3 regions of the Streptomyces sp. NPDC006655 genome follow, and region 1 is predicted to be linked to each of the others. Evidence: riboswitches for the same ligand, from Rfam matches in the RefSeq annotation. Region 1 holds a riboswitch; each other region holds the start of a gene.
The links. A riboswitch is a leader RNA that binds a small molecule or an ion and turns the genes downstream of it on or off. The one in region 1 is predicted to bind thiamine pyrophosphate.
Positions count from the first base shown of each region.

Region 2: it holds a riboswitch for thiamine pyrophosphate, as region 1 does, so the genes downstream of both, AB0958_RS20485 (thiamine ABC transporter substrate-binding protein) here and thiC (phosphomethylpyrimidine synthase ThiC) in region 1, are expected to answer to the same signal.
Region 3: it holds a riboswitch for thiamine pyrophosphate, as region 1 does, so the genes downstream of both, thiO (glycine oxidase ThiO) here and thiC (phosphomethylpyrimidine synthase ThiC) in region 1, are expected to answer to the same signal.

Region 1 is NZ_JBEYJU010000011.1:173-5,891, forward strand. Features, by position in the region: gene thiC (phosphomethylpyrimidine synthase ThiC) at 129-1,949, opposite strand; TPP riboswitch at 1,942-2,119, opposite strand; gene AB0958_RS08860 (YibE/F family protein) at 2,191-3,696, shown strand; gene AB0958_RS08865 (SsgA family sporulation/cell division regulator) at 3,802-4,239, opposite strand; gene AB0958_RS08870 (IclR family transcriptional regulator C-terminal domain-containing protein) at 4,338-5,063, opposite strand; gene AB0958_RS08875 (DUF5326 family protein) at 5,339-5,551, opposite strand; gene AB0958_RS08880 (cupin domain-containing protein) at 5,715-5,719, opposite strand, start outside.
Region 2 is NZ_JBEYJU010000033.1:1,499-7,630, forward strand. Features, by position in the region: gene AB0958_RS20480 (iron ABC transporter permease) at 1-1,254, opposite strand, end outside; gene AB0958_RS20485 (thiamine ABC transporter substrate-binding protein) at 1,293-2,360, opposite strand; TPP riboswitch at 2,441-2,548, opposite strand; gene rlmN (23S rRNA (adenine(2503)-C(2))-methyltransferase RlmN) at 2,573-3,679, opposite strand; gene AB0958_RS20495 (CAP domain-containing protein) at 4,113-4,673, shown strand; partial or broken gene AB0958_RS20500 (IS1380 family transposase) at 4,893-5,262, opposite strand; gene AB0958_RS20505 (hypothetical protein) at 5,420-5,734, shown strand; gene AB0958_RS20510 (hypothetical protein) at 5,731-6,027, shown strand.
Region 3 is NZ_JBEYJU010000003.1:160,532-166,663, forward strand. Features, by position in the region: gene AB0958_RS02835 (FAD-dependent oxidoreductase) at 1-1,129, opposite strand, end outside; TPP riboswitch at 1,263-1,374, shown strand; gene thiO (glycine oxidase ThiO) at 1,372-2,541, shown strand; gene thiS (sulfur carrier protein ThiS) at 2,538-2,738, shown strand; gene AB0958_RS02850 (thiazole synthase) at 2,744-3,538, shown strand; gene AB0958_RS02855 (MarR family transcriptional regulator) at 3,695-4,135, opposite strand; gene AB0958_RS02860 (MarR family transcriptional regulator) at 4,132-4,614, opposite strand; gene pknB (Stk1 family PASTA domain-containing Ser/Thr kinase) at 4,747-6,132, shown strand, end outside.

The DNA of each region.
Region 1 (5,719 bases):
GCCATCCCTTCCTCGATCTCGGCCCGACTACCAGCCTGTTCGCGCCAGATGAAGGCCGTCACCGGCTGCTTGACTCGGCCACCTCGGAGGTACTGGGGCAAGTCGGCTGTCCGTGTCCCATACCGCTGTCAGTCCACCAGCGGGAGGTAGACCCGGTTGCCGGAGGCTGCGAACTCCTTCGACTTCTGGAGCATCCCCTCCGCGATCTCCTCCGGTGACGCACCCACAGCCGCTGCACCACCGAACCGCTCTGTGATGCTCTGACTGATCTTCATCGAACAAAATTTCGGACCGCACATGGAGCAGAAGTGGGCGGTCTTCGCCGGCTCCGCCGGGAGGGTCTCGTCGTGGAACTCGCGGGCCGTGACCGGGTCCAGGGCGAGGTTGAACTGGTCCTCCCACCGGAACTCGAAGCGGGCGTCGGAGAGGGCGTCGTCCCATTCCTGCGCACCCGGGTGTCCCTTGGCGAGGTCGGCCGCGTGAGCCGCGATCTTGTACGTGATGACGCCGGTCTTCACGTCGTCCCGGTTGGGCAGGCCCAGATGCTCCTTGGGTGTGACGTAGCAGAGCATGGCCGTGCCCCACCAGGCGATCATCGCGGCACCGATACCGGAGGTGATGTGGTCGTACGCCGGTGCGACGTCCGTGGTCAGCGGGCCGAGCGTATAGAACGGAGCTTCATCGCAGATCTCCTGCTGAAGGTCGATGTTCTCCTTGATCTTGTGCATCGGGACGTGGCCCGGGCCCTCGATCATGGTCTGTACGTTGAAACGCCTGGCGATCCGGTTGAGTTCCCCGAGCGTGCGGAGTTCCGCGAACTGTGCCTCGTCGTTGGCGTCCGCGATGGAGCCGGGGCGCAGGCCGTCCCCCAGCGAGTACGTGACGTCGTAGGAGGCGAGGATCTCGCAGAGTTCCTCGAAGTTCTCGTACAGAAACGATTCCTTGTGGTGTGCGAGACACCAGGCCGCCATGATCGACCCACCGCGCGAGACGATGCCGGTCTTGCGATTCGCCGTGAGCGGGACGAACGGCAGCCGGACGCCCGCGTGGACGGTCATGTAGTCCACGCCCTGCTCGGCCTGTTCGATGACCGTGTCCTTGTAGATCTCCCAGGTCAGCTCCTCGGCCCGGCCGTCCACCTTCTCCAGGGCCTGGTAGAGCGGCACCGTGCCGATGGGGACGGGGGAGTTGCGCAGCACCCACTCACGGGTGGTGTGGATGTTGCGGCCGGTGGAGAGGTCCATGACCGTGTCGGCGCCCCAGCGGGTCGCCCAGGTCATCTTCTCCACCTCCTCCTCGATGGAGGAGGTGACCGCCGAGTTGCCGATGTTGGCGTTGACCTTCACCAGGAACCGCTTACCGATGATCATCGGCTCGATCTCCGGGTGGTTGACGTTGGCCGGCAGCACAGCCCGCCCCGCCGCGATCTCCGCACGGACGACCTCCGGCGCGACGTTCTCCCGGATGGCCACGTACTCCATCTCGGGCGAGATCTCGCCGCGGCGCGCGTACGCGAGCTGGGTGACCGCCTCTCCGGCCCGGCCCCGGCGCGGCTGGCGCGGACGTCCCGGGAAGACCGCGTCCAGGTTGCGCAGACCGCCGCGCGGTGCGGTGTGCTTGATCCCGTCGTCCTCGGGACGGACCGGCCGGCCCGCGTACTCCTCGGTGTCACCGCGGGCGATGATCCAGTTCTCCCGCAACGGGGGCAGTCCCCGGCGGACGTCGGTCTCGACGAGCGGATCGGTGTACGGGCCCGAGGTGTCGTAGAGGGTGACCGACTGCCCGTTGGTGAGGTGCACTTGACGGACCGGCACTCGCAGGTCGGGGCGCGAGCCCTCGACATACCCCTTGTGCCAGCCCACGGACTTCCCGGCCTCGCGTGGCGTTTCGCCCCTGGAGGGCTGTTCGTCCTGGTTGGAGACAGGCGTGCGTGCGTCCTTGTTGGCCATGAGACCTACTCCCTACGCCGGCATTACCCGGTAACAGGTTCGGCGGTCGACGCAGCGGCTTCCGTCGAGCGGTGTTCCCTGTGGAAGTTCACTTGTTCCACGTGAAACATCGCGAATACGGAGGTCAGCGCCCTCTCAGCCCGGTGCTCCGAGCTCCCGCGTGTGCAAAGGTGCCTCCACGCTAGCGTCAATTCGGGCGCGGTGAACAGGGGGCCCCTGCCGTTCTTGCGATGATCGGGCGGTGACCACGACACAGCAGCCCCCCTATCCGCCTCCCGACCCACGGCGCGGCAACGGCGCGGCAGGGGACGGCGGACCGGGCCGGGGTGGCCACGGTGCCGGTGCCGGACATGCCGAGTACGGACACGGGTCCGGCCAGGAGCACGCTCATGGGCACGCTCCTGATCGGACGGCCGGTGCCGGTCACGACCATGGACACGGCGGAGCCGGTGGCGGGCACGGCCACTCGCACAGCCATGGTCCCGCCGCACCCGTCTCGAAGCATCTGCGCAAGGTCATCGCGGCGATCCTGATTCCCTTCACCGCCGCGGTGGTGGTCGGCCTGGTCGTGCTGTGGCCCGGCGGCGCCCCGCCGCACGAGCGCACCGGTGTCGGTTTCGACCGGCAGACGCAGGCGGCCACGGTCGCCAAGGTCGTCTCGGTCAGCTGCAAGTCGGTCAACGCCTCGGGAGGCGGTTCGGCCGGTGACCTCTCGACCACCGGCGGAGGGACCGGCAAGCAGGAGGACGGTGGCACCTGCAAGAAGGCCACGGTCCGGGTCGACACCGGCAAGGACAGGGGCCGCACCTTCACCGAGATCGTGCAGCCCGACCAGTCACGGCAGTTGCACCAGGGCGAGAAAGTCGTCGTCGCCTACGAGCCCTCGGCACCGAAGGACCTGCAGTACTCGGTCACCGATGTGAACCGGAAGTTCCCGATGGCGCTGCTGGCCGGGATCTTCGCGCTCGCCGTCGTGGTGGTGGGCCGGCTGCGCGGGGTGATGGCGTTGGTCGCGCTGGCCGTCAGCTTCATGGTGCTGACCCTGTTCATCCTGCCGGCGATCCTGCAGGGCTCGAATCCGCTGCTGGTGGCGGTGGTCGGGTCGAGCGCCATCATGCTGATCGCTCTGTACATGTGTCATGGCCTGTCGGCCCGTACCTCCGTGGCGGTGCTCGGCACACTGGTCTCGCTGTGCCTGATCGGCCTGCTCGGCTCCGAGTTCATCGACTGGGCGGCGCTCACCGGCAACACCGACGACAACACCGGGCTGATCCACGGCCTGTACCCGTCGATCGACATGAGCGGTCTGCTGCTGGCCGGCGTCATCATCGGTTCGCTGGGCGTGCTGGACGACGTGACGGTGACCCAGACGTCGGCCGTCTGGGAACTGCACGAGGCCAACCCGACGATGGGCTGGCGCGGGCTGTACCGGGCGGGCATCCGCATCGGCCGCGACCACATCGCCTCCGTCGTCAACACCCTGGTGCTGGCCTATGCGGGCGCGGCGCTGCCGCTGCTGCTCCTCTTCTCCATCGCGCAGAGCAGCGTGACGACGGTCGCCAACAGTGAGCTGGTGGCCGAGGAGGTCGTGCGCACCCTGGTCGGCTCGATCGGCCTGGTGGCCTCGGTACCGGTCACCACGCTGCTGGCGGCCCTGGTGGTGTCGGCCGACCGGCCGGGCACGGAGGCGATCGCGGCCGTGGGGACTCCGGCGCGCGGCGGACGGGGGCGGCGCCGGAAGCACTGACGGCGTGCCCGGAAGCGCCGACGAAGTCACAGGAGCACGCAGAAGCGTTCCTGCGTGTTCTCGTCCGGCTCGGGTGGAGGGACCTTCCCCCATGGCCACGGCGTCTCAGCCGGCGCTCTGCTCCTCGGCCAGGATGCGGTCCAGGGCTTCGTCCAGATGGGCGTCGAAATCGGCGAGCGCGCCTTCCTGGCCGAGCGGCACCAGCTTGTCCGTACGGTCGAGGAAGGCCACCAGTGGGGGCGCCGAGGAACGGAACATCGCCTGGTCGCACCCGACCTGAAGGCGGATCAGCACCTCACCCAGCACCTCCGCATCGGCGGGCGCGATATGCACATCACCCTCGCCACACGGCCGGCCCACCCCGTCGATCAGCAGCTCACGACCGAAGGCCCAGGTCACCGGAGCGTCTCCGGGGAGATGGAAGGTGAGCCGCACGGCATACGGATCACAGGTCTCGTAGCGCAACTCCACGGGGATGCGGAAGGAGAGCTCCTCCGAGACGAGAAAGCTCATCATGACTTCTGCTTGTACGGACTCGCGCATCGCCTACCCCGTCATATGACGCCGACTGGCCGGGTTTACCCCTTTGATAGTGGTCAAATCTTGCTGAAAGTACTCGGGAGATCACAAGGAGTGAGTTTTCAGATACTGATAGCGATGGCCAGGGAACCCAGGTGCCGTCCGACCTCGGCCTGTAGCTGCCGTGCCGCGGGCAGCAGCCGGTCGGCCTGGTGCAGCGGGAGGGAGATGGCCATGGTGGCGGCTGTGGTCCCCGCGGTGATGGGAATGGCGGCGCACACCGTCCCCAGCGTGTACTCCTGGCGCTCGACCACCGGGTCCATCCGGCGGGTGCGCTCGAGCCTGCGCAACAGGGCGTGGCTGTCACGCACCGTGTACGGGGTGAGCGTCTGCACGGGGTACCGGTCGAGATGGTCGCGGCGGGCGGCCTCGTCCAACTGGGAGAGCAGACACTGGCCGATGGCGTGCGCATGCGCGGTCTCGCGGAAGTCCGCCCATTCCTCGACCGCCGGGGCAGCCGGGGAGTCGGAGACGCACACGACCTCGATCTCACCGTCCCGGTACATCGCATAGTAGACCGGCACGCCGATCGCGTCCCGCCAGTGGGCGAGGGTGTCGACGACCGCGCTGCGACGTTTCTGCTGCGCTCCGCTGCTGCTCAGCCGCTCGGCGGCCTCGCCGAGGAAGAACAGGCCCTTGTCACGGCGGAGATATCCCTCGTGCACGAGGGTGCGCAGCAGGTGGTAGGCGGTGGGCAGGGCGAGGCCGGTCTCACGGGCCAGTTGTTTGGCAGGGGCGCCGTGTTCGTGCTCGGCGACACATTCCAGCAGACGCATGGCGCGCTGCACGGAGCCGATGAGAGTGGCCGAATGCGGCTGTGCGGGGTCGGCCTGGGTGGCCGGCCGCTGTACGGGGGGTGTGGTGGAACTGCGTCGGGCGGGGGGTGGGCGGTGTTCCGTGGGTACTGAGGCGGCGTCAAGCGTGGCCAAGAGTCGCTCCCGGAGCGCGAGGGGGTCAGCGAATCTAACCGTCTGTCGTCGCTTCCGGTCGGCCCGTTGGAGGAAACTTCCCTCGCCCGAGGGAACCGGTGATTCGTGTTACCGGCCACCGATTCCCCCGGTCCTCACCAGTCGCTCTTCGACGAGGAGTTCGACATGAACTTCCGCACGATGTAGATCAGTCCGCCGACCAGCGCCACGAAGATCAGCAGCTTGAAGAGCAGATAGGCCAGGAAGCCGACGATCGCGCCGATCAGGCCGCCGAACACCACCAGTGCGATGACCGGCACCGCGATCCACTTCACCCACCACGGCAGACCCGTGAAGATCTCTCGCATTGCCCTGTCCTCAGCTTTCTCGTGCGCTCGGCACGTAGGTCTCGTGCGTCCCGCACGATGCGATGTCCTGCACTCGATGCTAGAGCCGCGAAGGGGCCGTCCGGGGGCCTCGGATCCCTTGTCCTCCCCTGACCCGTCCCCTAGGGAACCCCGAGGACCGGGGTCAGG
Region 2 (6,132 bases), on a different contig from region 1:
GAGCACCGTCCGCACCACGAAGGGGACGCCGACCAGCGCCTGCGCGAGCGGGACCAGGATCCAGGACTGCCGCAGGTCCAGCGGCGGCTTGTCCAGCGCGATCAGGAACCCGAAGCCGACGGTCACCGCGGACACCCCGAGCGGCAGCATCAGCAGCGCGTCGAACCCCCGTACCAGCCGTCCCGCGTCCCGCCGGGCCAGCGCGGCGGCGGCCAGTGCGCCGATCACGACCGCGATGGCGGTGGCGGCGGCCGCGTACTCCAGCGAGTTCACGACCGACTCGATCGGCGCGACCAGGAAGGTGCCGCCGTCGGGGTCGCCCAGCGCCCGGTAGTAGCCGAGACCGCCGTCGAACGAGCGCCGCACCAGCACGGCCAGCGGCAGGAGGAGGAGCAGGGCGATGGTCGCGAGGACCCCGGCGAGCAGCGCCCACTGGCCGGCCCCGCGCGGCCGGCGTGCCGTCACCGACGGGTCCACCAGCCGCAGCGCGCTCTCCCGGCGCCGTACCGTCCACGCGTGCACGGCGAGGATCGCGCCGACCGCGACGAACTGGACGATCGTGAGGACGGCGGCCGTGGAGAGGTCGAAGATCTCGGAGGTCTGCCGGTAGATCTCCACTTCGAGGGTGGCGAAGGTGGGGCCGCCGAGGATCTGCACCACGCCGAAGGAGGTGAAGGTGAACAGGAAGACCATCAGCGCGGCGGCGGCCACGGCGGGCGCGAGCGCGGGCAGGGTGACCTTGCGCCAGGCGGCCGCCGGCGAGACGCCGAGCATCCGTGCGGCCTCCTCCTGGCGTGGGTCGAGTTGCGACCACAGCCCGCCCACGGTGCGCACGACCACCGCGTAGTTGAAGAAGACGTGCGCCAGCAGGATGGCCCAGACGGTGGTGTCGAGCCGTACGCCCCACCACTCCTCCAGCAGACCGCCCCGCCCGACGAGCGCGAGGAAGGCGGTCCCCACCACGACCGTCGGCAGGACGAAGGGGACCGTCACGACAGCCCGCAGCACCTGCTTGCCCGGGAAGTCGAGGCGGGCGAAGACGTAGGCCGCGGGCAGCGCCACCAGCAGGGTGAGCGCGGTCGAGGCGAGCGCCTGCCAGGTGGTGAACCACAGCACGTGCCGGATGTCGGACTGCCCGACGACCTCGGTGATCCGCCCGAACCGCCAGCCGGCGTCGGTCTTCAGGCCCCGGGCGACGATCGCCGCGACCGGCCAGGCGAAGAAGACCGCGAAGAACGCGACGGGCAGGAGCATCAGCCCGAGCCGCGCCGCGCCCGCCCGCCGGCCGGCGCTCACTTCAGTACGAGTGACGTCCACGTCTTGACCCACTGGTCACGGTTGGCGGCGATCTTGTCGGGCGCCATGGTCGCGGGGTCCTGCGCGGCAGGACCGTACTCGGTGAACTCGGCGGGCACCGCGGCCCCCTTGACCACCGGGTACACGAACATGTTGAGCGGCATGTCCTGCTGGAACTCCTTGGAGACCAGGAAGTCGATGAGCGCCTTGCCGCCCTTGGTGTTCCCGGCGTTGCTCAGCAGACCGGCGAACTCGATCTGCCGGAAGCAGGTGCCGGTGGCGACACCGGTGGGGGCGGTGCTGGGCTTCGGGTCGGCGTAGATGACCTCGGCGGGCGGCGAGGAGGCGTACGACACGACGAGCGGCCGGTCGCCCTTGGCCTTCTTGCCGCCGGCCGAACCGGAGAACTCCTCGTTGTAGGCCTGCTCCCAGCCGTCGACGACCTTCACGCCGTTGGCCTTGAGCTTCTTCCAGTAGTCCGGCCACCCGCCGTCCCCGTACCGGGCGGCGGAGCCGAGCAGGAACCCGAGGCCCGGCGAGGAGGTGGCGGCGTTCTCCGTGACGAGGAGGTTCTTGTACTGCGGCTTGACGAGATCGGCGTACGACGTGGGTGGGGTCAGCTTGTGCCGGCTGAAGTACGCCTTGTCGTAGTTCACGCAGATGTCGCCGTAGTCGATGGGCGTCACCCGGTGCTTTGCGGCGTCGAGCTGGTACGCCGCACCGACCTGGCCCAGGCCCTTGGCCTCGTACGGCTGGAACAACCCGTTGTCGAGCGCCCTGGACAGCAGGGTGTTGTCGACGCCGAAGAAGACGTCGCCCTGGGGGTTGTCCTTGGTCAGGATCGCCTTGTTGACGGCCTGTCCGGCGTCGCCGTCCTTGAGGACCCTCACCCGGTAGCCGGACTGCTTCTCGAAGTCCTTGAGCACGTTCTTGGAGACGGCCCACGAGTCGTGGCTGACCAGGGTGACGGTCTTGGAGTCGGCGCCGGTGCCCGTCGACGAGCACGCGGACAGCGTGACGAGACCGAGCCCGACGGCCGCGGCCACGAGGGTTCTGGTGTGCACTGGTGTTTTCCTCCTGGGGTGGACCAGGAAGAGACGCGGCCCTGCCCGTGAGCACGGGGCTCGCGGGCAGGGCGCAACAGCTTGAGTGATGACCGAACTTCCTACCCAGAATGACCTGGGCGAGGTTCAGAGGGTCTGCGGCCCGATCGCCGCACTCTCAGCGCTGTGGCGCTCCCCTGTCGGAATATGAAGATGTACCTGCGGCCCTCAGATTACCGCTCGGTGGCCGCGAGCTGACCACAGGCCCCGTCGATCTCCTGACCACGGGTGTCCCGGATGGTGACGGGCACCCCGTGCGCGGCGATCGCCTCGACGAACGCCTTCTCGTCCTCGGGCCGCGAGGCGGTCCACTTGGAGCCCGGGGTGGGGTTCAGGGGGATGAGGTTGACGTGCACGGGCTTGCCCTTGAGCAGCCGGCCGAGCCGGTCACCGCGCCACGCCTGGTCGTTGATGTCCCGGATGAGCGCGTACTCGATGGACAGCCGGCGGCCGCTCTTCTCCACGTACTCGAACCCGGCGTCGAGGACCTCGCGCACCTTCCACCGGGTGTTGACCGGGACGAGGGTGTCGCGCAGTTCGTCGTCGGGGGCGTGCAGGGAGATCGCGAGCCGGCACTTGAAGCCCTCGTCGGCGAACCGGTGGATGGCCGGGACGAGTCCGACGGTGGAGACGGTGATCCCGCGCTGCGAGAGGCCGAGTCCGTCGGGCGCCGGGTCGGTCAGCGCCCGGATGGCGCCGACCACCCGCTTGTAGTTGGCGAGCGGTTCGCCCATCCCCATGAAGACGATGTTGGAGAGCCGCGCCGGTCCTCCGGGGACGTCCCCGTCCCGGAGCGCCCGCATACCGTCGACGATCTGGTGGACGATCTCGGCGGTGGACAGGTTCCGGTCCAGACCCGCCTGCCCGGTCGCGCAGAACGGGCAGTTCATCCCGCACCCCGCCTGCGAGCTGATGCACATGGTCACCCGGTCCGGGTAGCGCATCAGCACCGACTCGACGAGCGTGCCGTCGAACAGCCGCCACAGCGTCTTGCGGGTGGTGCCCTCGTCCGTGGACAGATGCCGTACGACGGTCATCAGCTCCGGGAACAGGGCCTCCCGCAGCTTGTCCCGGGAGCCGGCCGGGATGTCCGTCCACTGCTCGGGGTCGTGCGCGTACCGCGCGAAGTAGTGCTGCGAGAGCTGCTTGGCACGGAACGGCTTCTCCCCGGCCTCGGCCACCGCGTCCTTGCGCTCGGCGGGCGAGAGGTCGGCGAGATGCCGCGGCGGCTTCTTGGCTCCGCGCGGGGCGACGAAAGTGAGTTCTCCGGGCTTGGGCATGGTGGTACCAGTGTCGCAGATCCACTCGGGTGGCCTGCGGCTGTCGGCTGCTGGAACTGCCGCTGGCGGTCATCACCGGTCGTCGCTGATCGGCTGCGGACGGCCCAGGGACGGCCCAGGGTGATCACTTGTGGGCTGCCCACCAGGTGCCGCATGGCCGCCTGCGGCCACACGTCCGACCGCTGTCTCGTCGCTGTCCGCTTACGTTTGCCTTGCTGCCGCCAATGTGCGTGGAACCGCAGGTCCACCGATAATGGGAAGCAAGTGCAGGAGGCTAGCCACGAACCAGGGGAGTCTGGCTTCCGCCAACGGGCGTACAAGCACTGTTCATTACTCGTTGAACGGTCATGCAGACCATCCGCCTTTCCTCGGCCCGCTCTTTGTCCGGCGAGTCTCAATAAGCCCTTTCGCTGACGAGTGAAAGAAGTTCGCCATGGCGCATCCAGTACATCCACGGATCGACCCTGATCCATACCCGCTGTGGTATGTACTCATAGCAACTCCCGAGGAGAAGCTGTTCTGGGATTTGATTAACGAGGCGCGTCAACATCCGGAACTGGATAAGTACAGACCTCTCGGAAATACCCAGGGCGCCCTCATGGCTGGGTGCAGGTACAAGTTCTTCTCCTCGCACGGGCTGACAGACACTGCCAGTTCCCACAACGACTATTTGAAAGATCAGGACAAAGCCTGGGTGGTTGCCGACCTGAACATGCACCGTGGCCCTAGCGGGAAGCTGGTTTGGGAAGACGGCGAGCCAATGTATCAGAGGAGTTTCATCGTCTGGCGTGCCGAGAATGTAGCCGTAGGGTACGAGACGCCAGAGGAGGCAGTTAGGGCCTGGATGCAGCACGACGAGGAATGGGGTTGGGGGCACCGAAACGCAATCCTCAGGTGCGAAACGAAAAGAGCTGGCGTAAGTCATTATCAAGGAGGTCCGTGGGGCCACTACTGGACGCTGGACATGGGGACGAGGCCGATAGATATGGGGTAGATACGGGGGTCAGGTAGCCCCGTTGCCCCATCTGGCCTCGATCTTGCATGACGGTCCGCCGACGGAGTCGGTGGACCGTTTCGCTTTCGGTGGCTGATGGTGGGCATGGTGGCGGCCCGGGTGTCGCGTCGGGTGGGCGCCGGGTTCCACTGCTCCGGGTGGGGTGGTGCTGGTCGTCGGGACGGGTGGACGGCTGGTCAGCCGGGGGCGGGGAGTTGGAGCATCCTGCTTGTCGGAGTGCGCGACCACCAGCACCCCGTCGAGGTCCACGGTCGCCTGCCCGTCGGCGTCCGGCGCGGCGGCTCCGGCCAACTTCCAGACGTGTTCCCGTACTTGTGCCCGCCCGGTCCTGATCGCAGTCAGGGCCTTCGGACCGGCCGCGCCCAGAGTGTCGATCGGTCGGGAGACCGTCGGATCGGAGGCCACTGGCCCGAACCCGGCCGGCTCGGCCCGCAGCATCCGATATCGCCTGGCCCAGGCCGGTCTTGCGGATCGTCTCGACCAGCAGCACACCACCGGCCTGGGAGACCGCCCCGCAACCACCGCCCTCGGTACGGGCACGCGGGTAGGACCCGATACGCTTCTTCACCTGAAGAGTGCCTCTTTCCTGTGACGACCCGGACCCTAGACAAGTCCCATCGTTGCAGGTCAGGGGCACTCTTCGCGTTTCTGTCACCCACCGGACACAATACGGGGCGCGAACCTGCCGCTCCCGAGCGTCGCACCAGCAAGGGAGAATTCCCGCGATGACAGACGAACACGAACCTGACGGCGATCTCTACGTGCTGTGGCACGCGCGCCATCTCGCGGTGGAGCAGGACGAACGGGTAATCCATCTCGATGCGGACGGCACCATCCACCTGGACGAGGAGGAGTGGAGGATCATCGGCATCTACCCGGACCAGGCAGCCGCGGAGAGGCAGCGGGAGATCTCCAGGAAGCTTCCAGGGTTCCGGGACGAACCTGATTGTTTCGAGATCGCACCCGTGACGGTGGACGAGGATGTGTGGAACGAGGGGTTCGTCACGGTGTCCCCCGAAGGGCTTGGGCGAGACTCATGAACCGGACGCTCCACCTCCTGGTGCACAGGCATCACTTCGCGGACGAGCCGGGCGCTTCCAACACCGTCGACTTCATGGAAGACGGCGAACCGCTCTTCTGGGACGACAGCGAGGACAGCTTCACGTTCCTCGGCCTGTACTCGAGCCGGCAACGGGCGGAACAACGCATCGAGCAGGCGCGTACCCTACCCGGATTCAAGGACCATCCCAACGGCTTCCACGTGCACGAGTACACGGTGGGTCACACCCACTGGGCCGAAGGATTCCTCGTCGGCGAACAAACCGACGGCTGAGCAGGCAGTGGGCGCGCGTCGGCGCAGCGCGGGTGGAGCGGGCCGGAGGCAGGAGCGGCGCCCGCAGCGGAGCCGGGAAGCGCGCCCGGCGGAGCGGAGCGCAGC
Region 3 (6,132 bases), on a different contig from region 1:
GGGGGCGGCCTACCGCCAGGAGGGCCGCCAGGCGGTCGTCGCGGAGCCAGCAGACGCTCCATGCCGGGCCCGTCGGGTCGCCGCGCCAGATCATCCGGTCGGCGGACGCGTGGTGACCCGCGTACTGGACGAAGCGGCCGAACTGTTCGGACCAGAAGTACGGCACCGGGTCGTAGACGGCGTCGGACTCGCCGAGGATGTTGGCGGCCACCGTGCGCGGCCCCTGGAGGGCGTTGTCCCAGTGATGGATCAGCAGGCGTTCGCCGTAGCGGCCGGACGGGAAGGACGCGCAGTCGCCGACGGCGTAGACGTCCGGCGCGCCGGCGCGCAGACGGTCGTCGGCGACCACGTCGCCGTGGGCACCCAGCTCGATGCCGGAGCCGGCCAGCCAGCCGGTGGCGGGGCGGGCGCCGATGCCGACCACGACGGCGCCCGCGGGGACCCGCGTGCCGTCGTCGAGGACCACCGCACCGGGTTCGACGCGCGCCACGCGCGCGTGCGTGCGCAGTTCGGTGCCGCTGTCGGCGTACCAGGCGGTCATCGGCGCGGCGACGTCGGCGGGCAGGGCTCCCGCGAGCGGCCGGTCGGCGGCCTCCACGACGGTCACCGCGCAGCCGGCGGCACGCGCGGCGGTGGCGAACTCGGCGCCGATCCAGCCCGCACCGACCACCACGATGTCGTGCTGCCGGGCGAGCACCGGCCGCAGCCGCTCGGCGTCGTCCAGGGTGCGCAGCAGGTGGACGCCGGGCACCCCCTCGGTGCCGGGCAGCCTGATCGGCTCGGCGCCGGTCGCGAGCACCAGGACGTCGTACGGCACCGGTCCCGCCTCGGTGTCCAGCTCGTGGTCGGCGGTGCGCACGCCGACCGCCTCGCGGCCCAGCGCCAGCTCGATGCCGAGCGCCTCGAAGTCGACCTCGAAGGCCGAGCCCTCCGCCTTGCCGAGCAGCACGGCCTTGGAGAGCGGCGGCCGGTCGTACGGCTGGTGCGGCTCGGCGCCGATCAGCGTGACCGTGCCCGTGAATCCCCGCTCGCGCAGGGCGACGGCGGTCTGCACCCCGGCCATGCCCGCGCCCACGACGACCACGCGCCGCTCCTGTGACGTGCCCTGTCGCTGCGTCTGCCCGCTCACCTGATCACCATGGACAAGAACGATAGACAACTGACAAAGAGTCAGTCAGGGGGCGTGCCGCGTGACCTGTTGCACAGCGCCCGGCGAGGGCGTCCTTACCGCGCCGGACGACTCGGGCTAGGGTGGCGGACGTACAAGCACACGCGGGAGCCCGGACGCACCGGGCTGAGAGGGAGGCTGGCGGCCTCCGACCGTACGAACCTGATCCGGGTCATGCCGGCGAAGGGAGGGGCTGGACGCCCATGTCCTCACGTACGTCCGACGTCCTCGTCATCGGGGGCGGGATCATCGGCCTGGTCACGGCCTGGCGGGCGGCTCAGCGCGGGCTCGCCACCACCGTGGTCGACCCGGCGCCCGGCGGCGGGGCCGCGCAGGTCGCGGCGGGGATGCTGGCCGCGGTCACCGAGCTGCACCACGGCGAGCAGACCCTGCTGGGGCTCAACCTGGCCTCCGCCCGCCGTTATCCCGGCTTCGCCGCCGAGCTGACCGAGCTGACCGGCCAGGACCTCGGCTACCGGCGCTGCGGCACGCTCGCGGTCGCCCTGGACGCCGACGACCGGGCCCACCTGCGGGAACTGCACGCCCTGCAACGGCAGTCGGGGCTCGACTCGGAGTGGCTGTCCGGGCGGGAGTGCCGACGCCTGGAGCCGATGCTGGCGCCCGGGGTGCGCGGCGGGCTGCGGGTCGACGGCGACCACCAGATCGACCCGCGCCGGCTGGCGGCCGCCCTGGTCACGGCGTGCGAGCGGGCCGGTGTGGCCTTCGACCGCGACTGGGCCGAGCGACTGGACGTCGTACGGGAGCGGGCGGCCGGCGTCGTCACGCGCGCGGGACGGACGCTGGGCGCCGGGCAGGTGGTGCTGGCGGGCGGGAGCCTGAGCGGGCGGCTGGCCGGGGTGCCCGACGACGTGCTGCCGCCGGTGCGGCCCGTGAAGGGGCAGGTGCTGCGGCTGACGGTGCCGCCGCGTCACAGGCCGTTCCTCAGCCGGACCGTGCGGGCCGTGGTGCGCGGCGGCAGTGTCTACCTGGTGCCCAGGGAGAACGGCGAGCTGGTCGTCGGCGCGACCAGCGAGGAGCTGGGCTGGGACACGACCGTCACGGCGGGCGGTGTCTACGAGCTGCTGCGGGACGCCCACGAGCTGGTGCCCGGCCTCACCGAGCTGCCGCTGACCGAGACCCGGGCCGGGCTGCGCCCCGGCTCCCCCGACAACGCGCCGCTGCTCGGTCCGACCCGCCTCGACGGGCTGCTGCTGGCCACCGGGCACTACCGCAACGGGGTGCTGCTCACGCCGGTCACGGGGGACGTGATGGCGGAGCTGCTGGCCGGCGGCGAGCTGCCGGCGGAGGCCCGTCCGTTCACGCCCAGGCGCTTCGGCCCCGTTCTCGACGCACTCGTGGAGCAGACCGCATGAACATCTCCGTCAACGGGGAGCGCCGGGAGATCGCCCCGGGCACCGCTCTCGACACGCTCGTGAAGTCCCTGACGGCCGCGCCGTCCGGGGTGGCCGCGGCCGTCAACGAGACCGTCGTACCGCGTGCGCAGTGGCCGGCGACGGGTCTCGCCGAGGGCGACCGGGTGGAAGTCCTGACCGCCGTGCAGGGAGGCTGAGCGCCGTGGCCGACGATCCTTTCGTGCTGGGGGGTACGACCTTCTCCTCCCGGTTGATCATGGGTACCGGGGGTGCGCCCAGCCTGGAGGTGCTGGAGCGGGCGCTCGTCGCGTCCGGGACGGAGCTGACCACGGTCGCGATGCGGCGGGTGGACCCGGGGGTACGGGGTTCCGTGCTGTCGGTGCTCGAACGGCTGGGGATCGGGGTGCTGCCGAACACGGCGGGGTGCTTCACCGCCGGGGAGGCGGTGCTGACCGCCCGGCTGGCGCGGGAGGCGCTGGGGACCTCGCTGGTGAAACTGGAGGTCATCGCCGACGAGCGGACGCTGCTGCCGGATCCGGTGGAGCTGCTGGACGCGGCGGAGACGCTGGTGGACGACGGGTTCACGGTGCTGCCGTACACCAACGACGATCCGGTGCTGGCGCGGAAACTGGAGGACGTGGGGTGCGCGGCGGTGATGCCGCTGGGGTCGCCGATCGGGTCGGGGCTCGGGATCCGCAACCCGCACAACTTCCAGCTGATCGTGGAGCACGCGCGCGTGCCGGTGATCCTGGACGCGGGGGCCGGTACGGCGTCGGACGTGGCGGCGGCGATGGAGCTGGGGTGCGCGGGGGTGATGCTGGCGTCGGCCGTGACGCGGGCGCGGGATCCCGAGCGGATGGCGCTGGCCATGCGGGCCGGGGTGGAGGCGGGGCGGCTGGCCCGGCTGGCGGGGCGCATTCCCCGGCGCTACTTCGCGGAGGCGTCCTCTCCCGCGGAGGGCATGGCGGTGCTCGATCCGGAGCGCCCCGCGTTCTGACCCCGGCGGTGCTCTCCCACCCACGCACCACCCGAAACCGTGCGTTGACAGGCAGAACTCTCCCGTGGGGGCGAACCGCCGTCGACGGCTTCAGGGAAGTGGGGCGCGGGAGGGGACCCTCCGTGTGGGGGGCCTGGTGTCGGGGGTGGGCTCGGGTCAGGGCTCGGTCAGTTCGTTGTTCGCGCGGGTTGTGATCAGGGTCAGGACGCGGGCCGCCGTTGCCAGGTCCTGCTCCGGGATGCCGGCGTACAGGCGGGCGGCGATCTTCGCGCTCTCGGCGGAGGTGCGCTCGTACAGGTCCCGGCCGGTGGACGTGACGTGGAGCCGGGACTCGTGCGCCTCCAGCAGCTCCGCGGCCGTCAGCTCCTCGATCACGCCGTGCACGGTCGCCTCGTCGGTCTTCAGCGCGCCGGTGACCTCGGCGACGAGCCCGTCACGGTCGACGGAGGCACCGGCGACCACGGCGGCCCGGAGTGTGACGCTCTGGTGGAACGTGATGCCGTAGCGGGTCAACACGCCCTCCAGGAGGGCTCGCGGGGCGTGGTGCGCCAACGCGATGACACGGGCGTTCAGGGCAGGTGCGGTGGTGGTGGTCATGACTGCTCCTTCTCGTTCTCGGTGTGCGGATCAAGAGGTGCGTCGAGCAGGGTCACGAGGTCGTGGGTGAGCCGGCGGGCGTGCGGGCCGTGCTGTCCCCCGAGCGGCTCCAGCATCTGGTCCAGCAGGCCCTGGACCACCGTGATCGCCCGCCGGGTGACATCGCACCCCTGCTCGGTGAGCGTCAGCTGCATGGCCCGCGGGTCGCCGGGGTCGCGGGTGCGGGCGAGGAGTCCGGCGGCCTCCAGGGCGCGGGCGAGCTTCGATACGTACAGCGGTTCCAGCCCGGTGTGGTCCGCGAGGCGGCGCTGGCTGGGCCGCTCCCCGGTGCGTCCCATGCCGTACAGGGACGCCAGCAACGCGTACTGGGCGTGGGTCAGGCCCAGCGGCGCGACCGCCCGGTCGACGGCCACCCGCCACTTCATCGACAGGCGCCAGACCAGGAACCCGGCCGTGGCGCCTTCAGCTGCCTCGCTCATGACAGATACAGTACATGGATACTATATACATGGCTACTATTTTGGGTGGCGAGCGTCACAGCTCCGCTGCAGTCCGCCGGGGAAAGCGGTCTCACCAGTGGGGCGATCGGTGCGGGCTCGTACACTCGCGGGGTGGATACGACCCTTCAGGACCCCCTTGTCGGGCAGGTGCTCGACGGCCGCTATCGCGTCGACGCGCGGATCGCCGTCGGCGGGATGGCCACGGTCTACCGGGCCCTGGACGTCCGGCTGGACCGCGTGCTCGCGCTGAAAGTGATGCACCCGGCCCTCGCCGCCGACGGGTCGTTCGTGGAGCGGTTCATCCGGGAGGCCAAGTCGGTCGCCCGGCTGGCCCACCCGAACGTGGTCCAGGTCTTCGACCAGGGCACCGACGGCACGTACGTCTACCTCGCGATGGAGTACATCGCCGGCTGCACCCTGCGGGACGTGCTGCGCGAGCGCGGCGCCCTGCAACCGCGGGCCGCGCTGGACATCCTGGAGCCGGTGCTCGCCGCGCTGGGCGCCGCGCACCGGGCCGGGTTCGTGCACCGGGACATGAAGCCCGAGAACGTGCTGATAGGGGACGACGGCCGGGTCAAGGTCGCCGACTTCGGACTGGTCCGCTCCGTGGGCTCGGTCACCAGCACGACGGGGGCCGTCCTCGGGACCGTCGCCTACCTCGCGCCCGAGCAGGTCGAGCACGGGTCCGCCGATCCGCGCGTCGACGTGTACGCGTGCGGTGTGGTGCTCTACGAGATGCTCACCGGGGAGAAGCCGCACGACGGGGACTCGCCCGCGGTCGTCCTCTACAAGCACCTCCACGAGGACGTGCCGCGGCCGTCCGCCGCCGTACCGGGTCTCGCGCCCGAGCTGGACGAGCTGACCGCCCTCGGCACCGCCCGCGATCCCGCGGCCCGGCCGTACGACGCGGTCGCGCTGCTGGCGGTGGTGCTGGAGGCGCGGGCCGCGCTCACCGACGCGCAGCTGGACGCCGTGCCCCCGCAGGCGCTGGCGGCCGGACACGACATCGCCGAGGACCGGACCAGTGTCATACCCCGGTCGCTCACGGTGCCCCGTCCGCTGCCGGTCGCCGAGGACGACGACGGCGTGCTGCGGACCAGCCGGTTCGAGGCGGAGCCGGTGCCCGAGCGGCGGCGCGGGGGCCGTCGCCCACGGCGCGGACCGGTCGCGCTGGTCGTCGCCGTCCTGCTCGTCCTCGGTGTCGGCACCGGCGTCTGGTACATCAACTCCGGGCAGTTCACCAGGGTGCCGCCGCTGCTGTCGAAGACCGAGGCGCAGGCCACCGCCCGGCTGAAGGGGGCGGGGCTCGACGTCAAGGCGGTCGAGCACGCCTACAGCGACACGGTGCGGCGGGGCGCGGTGATCAGCACCGACCCGGCGGCCGGCGAGCGGATCCGCAGCAACGACGCGGTGACGCTCACGATCTCCGACGGTCCCGAGACCGTGACCGTGCCGGACGTGCAGGGCCGGACGCCGGCCCGGGCCAGGGCGCTGCTG